3 regions of the Bacillus sp. M5A3_1b genome follow, and region 2 is predicted to be linked to each of the others. Evidence: riboswitches for the same ligand, from Rfam matches in the RefSeq annotation. Region 2 holds a riboswitch; each other region holds the start of a gene.
The links. Region 2 has a riboswitch for S-adenosylmethionine ahead of ACLBWW_RS25050 (cyclase family protein). Riboswitches for the same ligand answer to the same signal wherever they lie in the genome.
Positions count from the first base shown of each region.

Region 1: it holds a riboswitch for S-adenosylmethionine, as region 2 does, so the genes downstream of both, ACLBWW_RS25720 (MetQ/NlpA family ABC transporter substrate-binding protein) here and ACLBWW_RS25050 (cyclase family protein) in region 2, are expected to answer to the same signal.
Region 3: it holds a riboswitch for S-adenosylmethionine, as region 2 does, so the genes downstream of both, ACLBWW_RS12575 (ECF-type riboflavin transporter substrate-binding protein) here and ACLBWW_RS25050 (cyclase family protein) in region 2, are expected to answer to the same signal.

Region 1 covers NZ_JBKEZY010000013.1:78,682-80,885, forward strand. The annotation lists gene ACLBWW_RS25715 (NAD(P)-dependent alcohol dehydrogenase) at 25-933, shown strand; SAM riboswitch class I at 1,014-1,128, shown strand; gene ACLBWW_RS25720 (MetQ/NlpA family ABC transporter substrate-binding protein) at 1,214-2,026, shown strand; gene ACLBWW_RS25725 (methionine ABC transporter ATP-binding protein) at 2,039-2,204, shown strand, end outside.
Region 2 covers NZ_JBKEZY010000012.1:76,333-78,536, forward strand. The annotation lists gene ACLBWW_RS25045 (hypothetical protein) at 1-341, shown strand, start outside; gene ACLBWW_RS25050 (cyclase family protein) at 369-1,001, opposite strand; SAM riboswitch class I at 1,086-1,198, opposite strand; gene ACLBWW_RS25055 (PRK06851 family protein) at 1,349-2,204, shown strand, end outside.
Region 3 covers NZ_JBKEZY010000004.1:8,709-10,912, reverse strand. The annotation lists gene ACLBWW_RS12580 (ABC transporter ATP-binding protein) at 1-331, opposite strand, end outside; gene ACLBWW_RS12575 (ECF-type riboflavin transporter substrate-binding protein) at 342-890, opposite strand; SAM riboswitch class I at 1,029-1,144, opposite strand; gene ACLBWW_RS12570 (aspartate/glutamate racemase family protein) at 1,299-1,979, shown strand; gene ACLBWW_RS12565 (macrolide family glycosyltransferase) at 2,029-2,204, opposite strand, start outside.

The sequences.
Region 1 (2,204 bases), on a different contig from region 2:
AACAACGAAATTCGGGAGGTTATTATGAAAGCAATGATTTGCACAAAATATGGACCACCTAACGTTCTTCAGCTTCAAAATATAGAGAAACCTACACCTAAAAAGAACGAAGTATTAATTAAAATTCACGCAACAAGTGTATCGACTGGAGATTGTAGAATACGCGGTTTTAATAGTCCCCTCTTATTTTGGATTCCTATGCGGATCATATTAGGTTTCAGAAAACCGAGAAAACCTATACTTGGCGTAGAGTTATCCGGTGAAATCGAAGAAATAGGAACAGATGTAACCCAATTTAAAAAAGGAGATTCTATCTTTGCATTAACAGAACTAAACCTCGGTGGTTATGCCGAGTACACATGCGTACATGAAAGTGGATTAATAACATTAAAACCTACCAATGTGACGTATGAAGAAGCGGCAGTTATTCCTTTTGGTGGAACTTCAGCATTACATTTCCTGAGAAAGGGTTGTATAAAAAAAGGGCAACAAGTGCTCATATATGGTGCCTCAGGATCGGTAGGAACAGCTGCTGTACAACTTGCTAAATATTTCGGTGCAACCGTTACGGGTGTTTGTAGTAATTCAAATTTTGAACTCGTTCAATCTTTAGGAGCTGATAAAGTAATTGATTATACGAAAGAAGATTTTACTAAGAGGCGCGAGCGCTACGATATTATATTTGATGCAGTTGGAAAGTATAAAAAATCCCTTTGTACAAATGCATTAACACCCAATGGAAAATATGTATCTGTTAATGGAATGATGGCAAAGGTAAGTAAAGAGGATATGATTCTACTAAAAGAACTAACTGAAACAGAACATTTAAAACCTGTTATTGATAAAACTTACCGATTAGAAGAAATTGCTGAAGCTCATATGTATGTGGAAAAGGGACATAAGAAAGGTAACGTTTCTATTACCTTAAAATAAAATATATTCAGAAAATAACATTGACAATTCTTTTTGTAAGATTTACTATTAGTACCATATTAAAAAACTACATACACATACTCTTATCAAGAGTGGCGGAGGGACTGGCCCGATGATGCCCGGCAACCGAGCTTATGACGTATAAGCTAAGGTGCTAATTCCTGCAAAACGAGTTTTCGTTTTGGAAGATAAGAGAGGAACCTATTTTATCTATTCGGCACCTCTCTTATTTTTGAGAGGTGCTTTTTATTTTGGAACGTATATGAAGGGGGAACTATAGATGAGAAAAGTATTATTGAGCATTGTAAGTGGAGCGGTATTATTGTTAGGTGCATGTGGTGCTAATTCTGATAAAGAGGTAAAAGCATTAGATGAGAAAAAGATTACTGTCGGTGTAACAGGTGGACCACATGAACAAATTTTTGAAAAGGTAAAAGAAGTGGCAGCGAAAGACGGACTCGAGATTGATGTAAAAGTATTTAATGATTATGTAGCACCGAACGTATCTTTAGATGAAAAAAGCCTCGATGTAAATAGCTATCAAACGAAATCATATTTAGACGTATTTAAAGCGGAACGTAATATGAAATTAACTGAAGTATTTTCAACAGTAACATTCCCTATGGGCGTATATTCTAAAGACATAAAAGATGTAAAAGACTTAAAAGAGGGCGACGCAATCGCTGTACCAAATGATCCAACGAATGAACTTCGAGCTTTAAAGCTATTTGAAAAAGCAGGCGTTTTAAAAGTGGATCCAAAGGCTACAGAAAAAGCGACTGCGAAAGATGTAATTGAAAATCCAAAAAATTTAAAGATTGTTGAATTAGAGGCATCTCAATTACCGACACAACTAAGTGAAGTGAAAGCAGCTGCAATTAATACAAACTTTGCATTAGGTGCAAAATTAAGCCCTGCGAAAGATTCTATTTTCCGTGAAGGAAAAGATTCACCATATGTAAACTGGGTCGTTGTTCGTACTGAAAATAAAGATGATGCTGTTGTAAATAAATTAAAGAAAGCTTATCAATCTAAAGAAGTAAAAGAATTTATCGAGAAAAAATTTGATGGTTCAGTTTTACCATCTTGGTAGGAGCTGACGATAATGATTGAATTAAAAAATGTATCCAAAGTATTTACAACAAAAAAAGGGAATGTAGAAGCTCTTAAACCTACTTCCCTTCAAGTAAAAAAGGGCGAAGTATTTGGAATCATTGGATATAGTGGCGCTGGTAAAAGTACATTAATTCGATGTGTAAATTTATTAGAAA
Region 2 (2,204 bases):
TTCAATTTCGAAAAGAGCAAAAGAATTATATTGTAAAAGATACAATTACAGGAGAAAAATATGAAATGCCGCCACTTTGGATTGATGCATTGGCAATGATGCGTGACGGTTTTTTATTGGGGGAAATTGAGGAGAAATTAAAAGAAGAGTATCCAGATGAAGAAATAAATATGTTAGCATTTACGAGGCAACTGTTAGAGCTAGAGCTTGTCGGAATGGTAGATGGGGAAGAAATAGCTTGTACAAAGAAGAAAGAGAAAGATTATTTAGCTTGGTTACGTCCTCGTGTCGAGCAATTCTTTCTTAGTTTAAATAAAAAAAATAGAAGCAAAGGTCAGTGATGATCTTTGCTTTTTTGTATAGTTTGTTTAAAAAATTACAGCGAATGCCCTTGCGAAAGCACCGTCGCTATCTTTAATTTTTAAAGGTGCCGCTGAGAAAAAGAAACGTTTCGTGTTAATTGCATCTAAGTTGGTTAAGTTTTCGATTAAATAAATATTATTCCCAAGTAGTATGTGATGAATTGGCGATGTTTCTGTCGTTACCTCATCAGGAGAGATGAAATCTAAACCGACAGATTTTACTTTTAATTGAACTAGTTCTTCAGCTAATTCTTCAGAAAGATAAAAAGCTTCTTTCTCATATGCTTCTGTATTCCATTTCGTAGAGAGATTGGAATGGAAAATGACAATATCACCTTCTTTTATGTCAGCGTTGTGTAATACTTCTTTAGGTATTTTTCGTTCTTGTACATGAGTTACATCAATAAGAACAGCTTCGCCTACAAATTGATCTAGGGGTAATTGATCAATAGTCGTTGCGCCTGAAATGAAATGAGCAGGAGCATCACAATGCGTGCCAACATGAACGACAGAATGAAAGTCTGTAACTTGATAGCCTGTCTCTTCAACGCTTGTAATGGCTCCTAAATTGATTTTTGGTGTTCCAGGGAATTGGGACATATTGTTTTCAAATGTTTGTGATAGGTCAATTACTTTCATTTTAAATACCTCCAATATATGTTTTGAAATAAAAAAACTCACCTTTCATAATCAAGAAAGATGAGTTTTGTACACAATAGTTACGTTTTATCTTTCAAAATGCAATGCATTTTGCAGGAATTAGCACCTATTCAGTTTGTATAAACTGAGGTTGCTGGGCGTCAAAGGGCCGGTCCCTCTGCCTCTCTTGATAAAGACATATTAAGTTTTCATTTCTGAATATTCACTACTTTTTAAATTGTAATTCATTTCCTTTTTTCGTGCAATACAAAATAGGTATTCACCCAAATAAAGTTGCTCGCATATTGTAGCTTATGTAAATAGAATGCTGCGAAGGAGTGAGTGCAGTGACAGGGAATGTATTGAATTATTACGCTGGTGGAAATACAGCTAGAGGATTTCATAATTTATACGATGAGAATTTAAAAGGGCTAAACAGGTTATTTATTTTAAAGGGTGGTCCTGGGACCGGGAAATCTTCTTTAATCAAAGCAATAGGTCGCGAGTGGGTTGAAAAAGGATATGATATTGAATTTTTACACTGCTCTTCTGATAATAAATCGGTTGATGGTGTAATTATCCCGAAGTTAAAAGTAGGAATTGTTGATGGAACATCACCGCATGTTATTGAGCCGAAAATGCCAGGAGTTGTGGAAGAGTATATTAATTTAGGGGTTGCTTGGGACTCAGATAAATTAAGAAAGCAGAAGGTGGAAATTGAACGATTTGTTTCAGAAGCAAGCAAGGCTTTTCAAACTGCTTACGCTTGTTTTAACGAGGCACTAGTTATACATGACGAGTGGGAGAAAATATATATTAATAATATTGATTTTAATAAAGCAAATGAACTAACCGATCAGCTGATTCAGAAGTTATTTACAGATAAAGGCGGGAAACAATCGCTTGTGAAACATCGGTTTTTAGGGGCAGCTACACCGAAAGGAGCAGTTGATTTTGTTCCTAATTTAACAGAGGGATTACCACATCGTTATTTTATAAAAGGACGCCCAGGATCTGGGAAATCAACAATGCTTAAAAAATTAGCTAAGGCAGCAGAAGAAAAAGGATTTGAAGTTGAAGTATATCATTGTGGATTTGATCCAAATAGTCTTGATATGGTTATCGTAAGAGAATTAGGGTTTGCAATTTTTGATAGCACCGCACCACATGAATATTTTCCGAGCCGCGAAGGTGATGAAATTA
Region 3 (2,204 bases), on a different contig from region 2:
AATAAAAAGCTACATCCTCTTCTACTGTAAGACCAATAAATTGAGCATCTTGATCTTGCAAAATTGTGCCTACCTGTTTACTCAGTTCAAAAACACTCTCTTTCCTCGGGTCTTCTCCGGCAATTAAAATATTACCAGTACTAATCCCTTCATAAGAAAAGGGGATTAGCCCATTTATACAATGAGCTAACGTTGACTTCCCTGAACCACTTCGTCCAGCGATTAGTACTTTTTCTCCAGGGTATATATGAAATGTAATGTCTTTTACAGTAGGCTGCGCAGCATGTTCATATTGAAAACTGAATTGTTCAAAAGAAATGATTGGTTGCATGTTAACATCCCTACTTTTCAATTTTTAAATGTGTATGTTTCTTATTAGATTTAGCTAGACCTATTGTAATTGGCAATCCAAGAACTAAAAATACAATAACATCCGCAATTGTCGCTCCTAATACTTGTATAACAATTTTGTCAAATGGTTCTCCCATGACAATAACATCGAATGCCCCAGCAAATATAATAGCAATGACAATACCAATTAACCCAGTAATGGCTAAATAAGAAATATCCCGCTTATTATACGTCCCGTTTTTCACACTAAAGCTAACTCTTTTTTGAATGAGTCCCATTGCAAAGCCGATAATGCCTGAACTAATAACCCACCCCCACCAAATACCCCATCCAGCGATTGTATCTGTTACGGTATGACCGATAAGTCCTATTAACAGTCCTGCCACTGGACCAAATAACGCTCCAAAAACGGTTAAAATAGCTAATGCAGGTTTAATAAATGTATTTGGTGCAATAGAAAATCCCCAAAGCCCTAATATCCCGTATAATGCTGCTCCAATTCCGATTGCTACTACTAACTTTGTTGATAATTTGTTCATTACAATTCCCCTCCCGTATTAGTCAACTTTTATTACTCTATATTTATTTTGAAAATGAATTATGCATCGACACTCCCTTTCTATACAACAAAAAATGACCCCTTACATAAGAGGTCATTTTCTTCACGTTCAAGAATCCTCTTATCTTCCAAAAAACACGTCGTGTCCTCTGCGGAATTAGCACCTTCCTATAAAGTTATATAGGGGTTGCTGAGGTTTCATAGGGCCGTTCCCTCCACCTCTCTGGATAAGTATTAATTTGTAATTTGTATTATGGCATTAATAAGTGTAAATTTCAACACTTTTCTAATTATTTTTTATTTTTCGTTTAACGGTACATTTAAATCATTGTATTCTTATCGGAATTATGAAATAATGAATTCAAAATAGTAACGGGAGGAATGTACGATGAAAGTAATCGGTTTAATTGGTGGACTAAGTTGGGAAGCTACATCGTTATACTATAAACATATTAATACACTTACACTCTCTCAATACGATCAAAATGCGAAGCTTGTTTTATATAGCATGGACTTTGGTGAAGTAACTACTTTATTACAAAATCATCAATACGAAGAAGTGAAAAACGAATTAGTCACAGTTGCAAAAAAGGTTGAAAAGTCCGGGGCTGAATGTTTATTAATGTGTTCCAATACGGTACATTTATTTGCTGAAGAAGTAGAACAGGCAATATCTATTCCACTTCTTCATATTGGTGATGTAAGTGCTAAAGAAATGGTAGAGCAGAATATAAAACGGATCGGACTATTAGGTACGAAACAAACGATGGAACAAGACTTCTATAAATCACGTCTAGCGAACTATAACATTGAGACAATTATTCCAAATAAAGAGGAAAGAAATTTTATTCATCATGTTATTTTAAATGAATTAAGTAAAGGAATTATTTCAGAAACATCAAAAGAAAAGCTATTACAAATTACAAACTCATTAATTCAAAATGGCGCAGAAGGTATATTGCTAGGCTGCACTGAAATACCATTGCTCATTTCCCAAAACGACCTTACTGTACCTGTTTTTGATACCGCTTTTTTACATGCAAATACTGCTGTGCAGTTTGCAGTATAATAATATAAAAGCATAAAGGTAGTGCCTCTATGCTTTTATATTGTCTAAACTATTTATTTAAAAGAGATGTAATCACTGCAATTGCTTCTTTAGTACCACCACATTCTAAAAAACTATCATTCAGTTTTCGTATACCATGTTTATATTTTTCATTTGAAAGAACGTCTGTTACCGCTTCATTTAAAGTTTGCACATTAACATTCTCTTTCAATAACCGATGTGCGG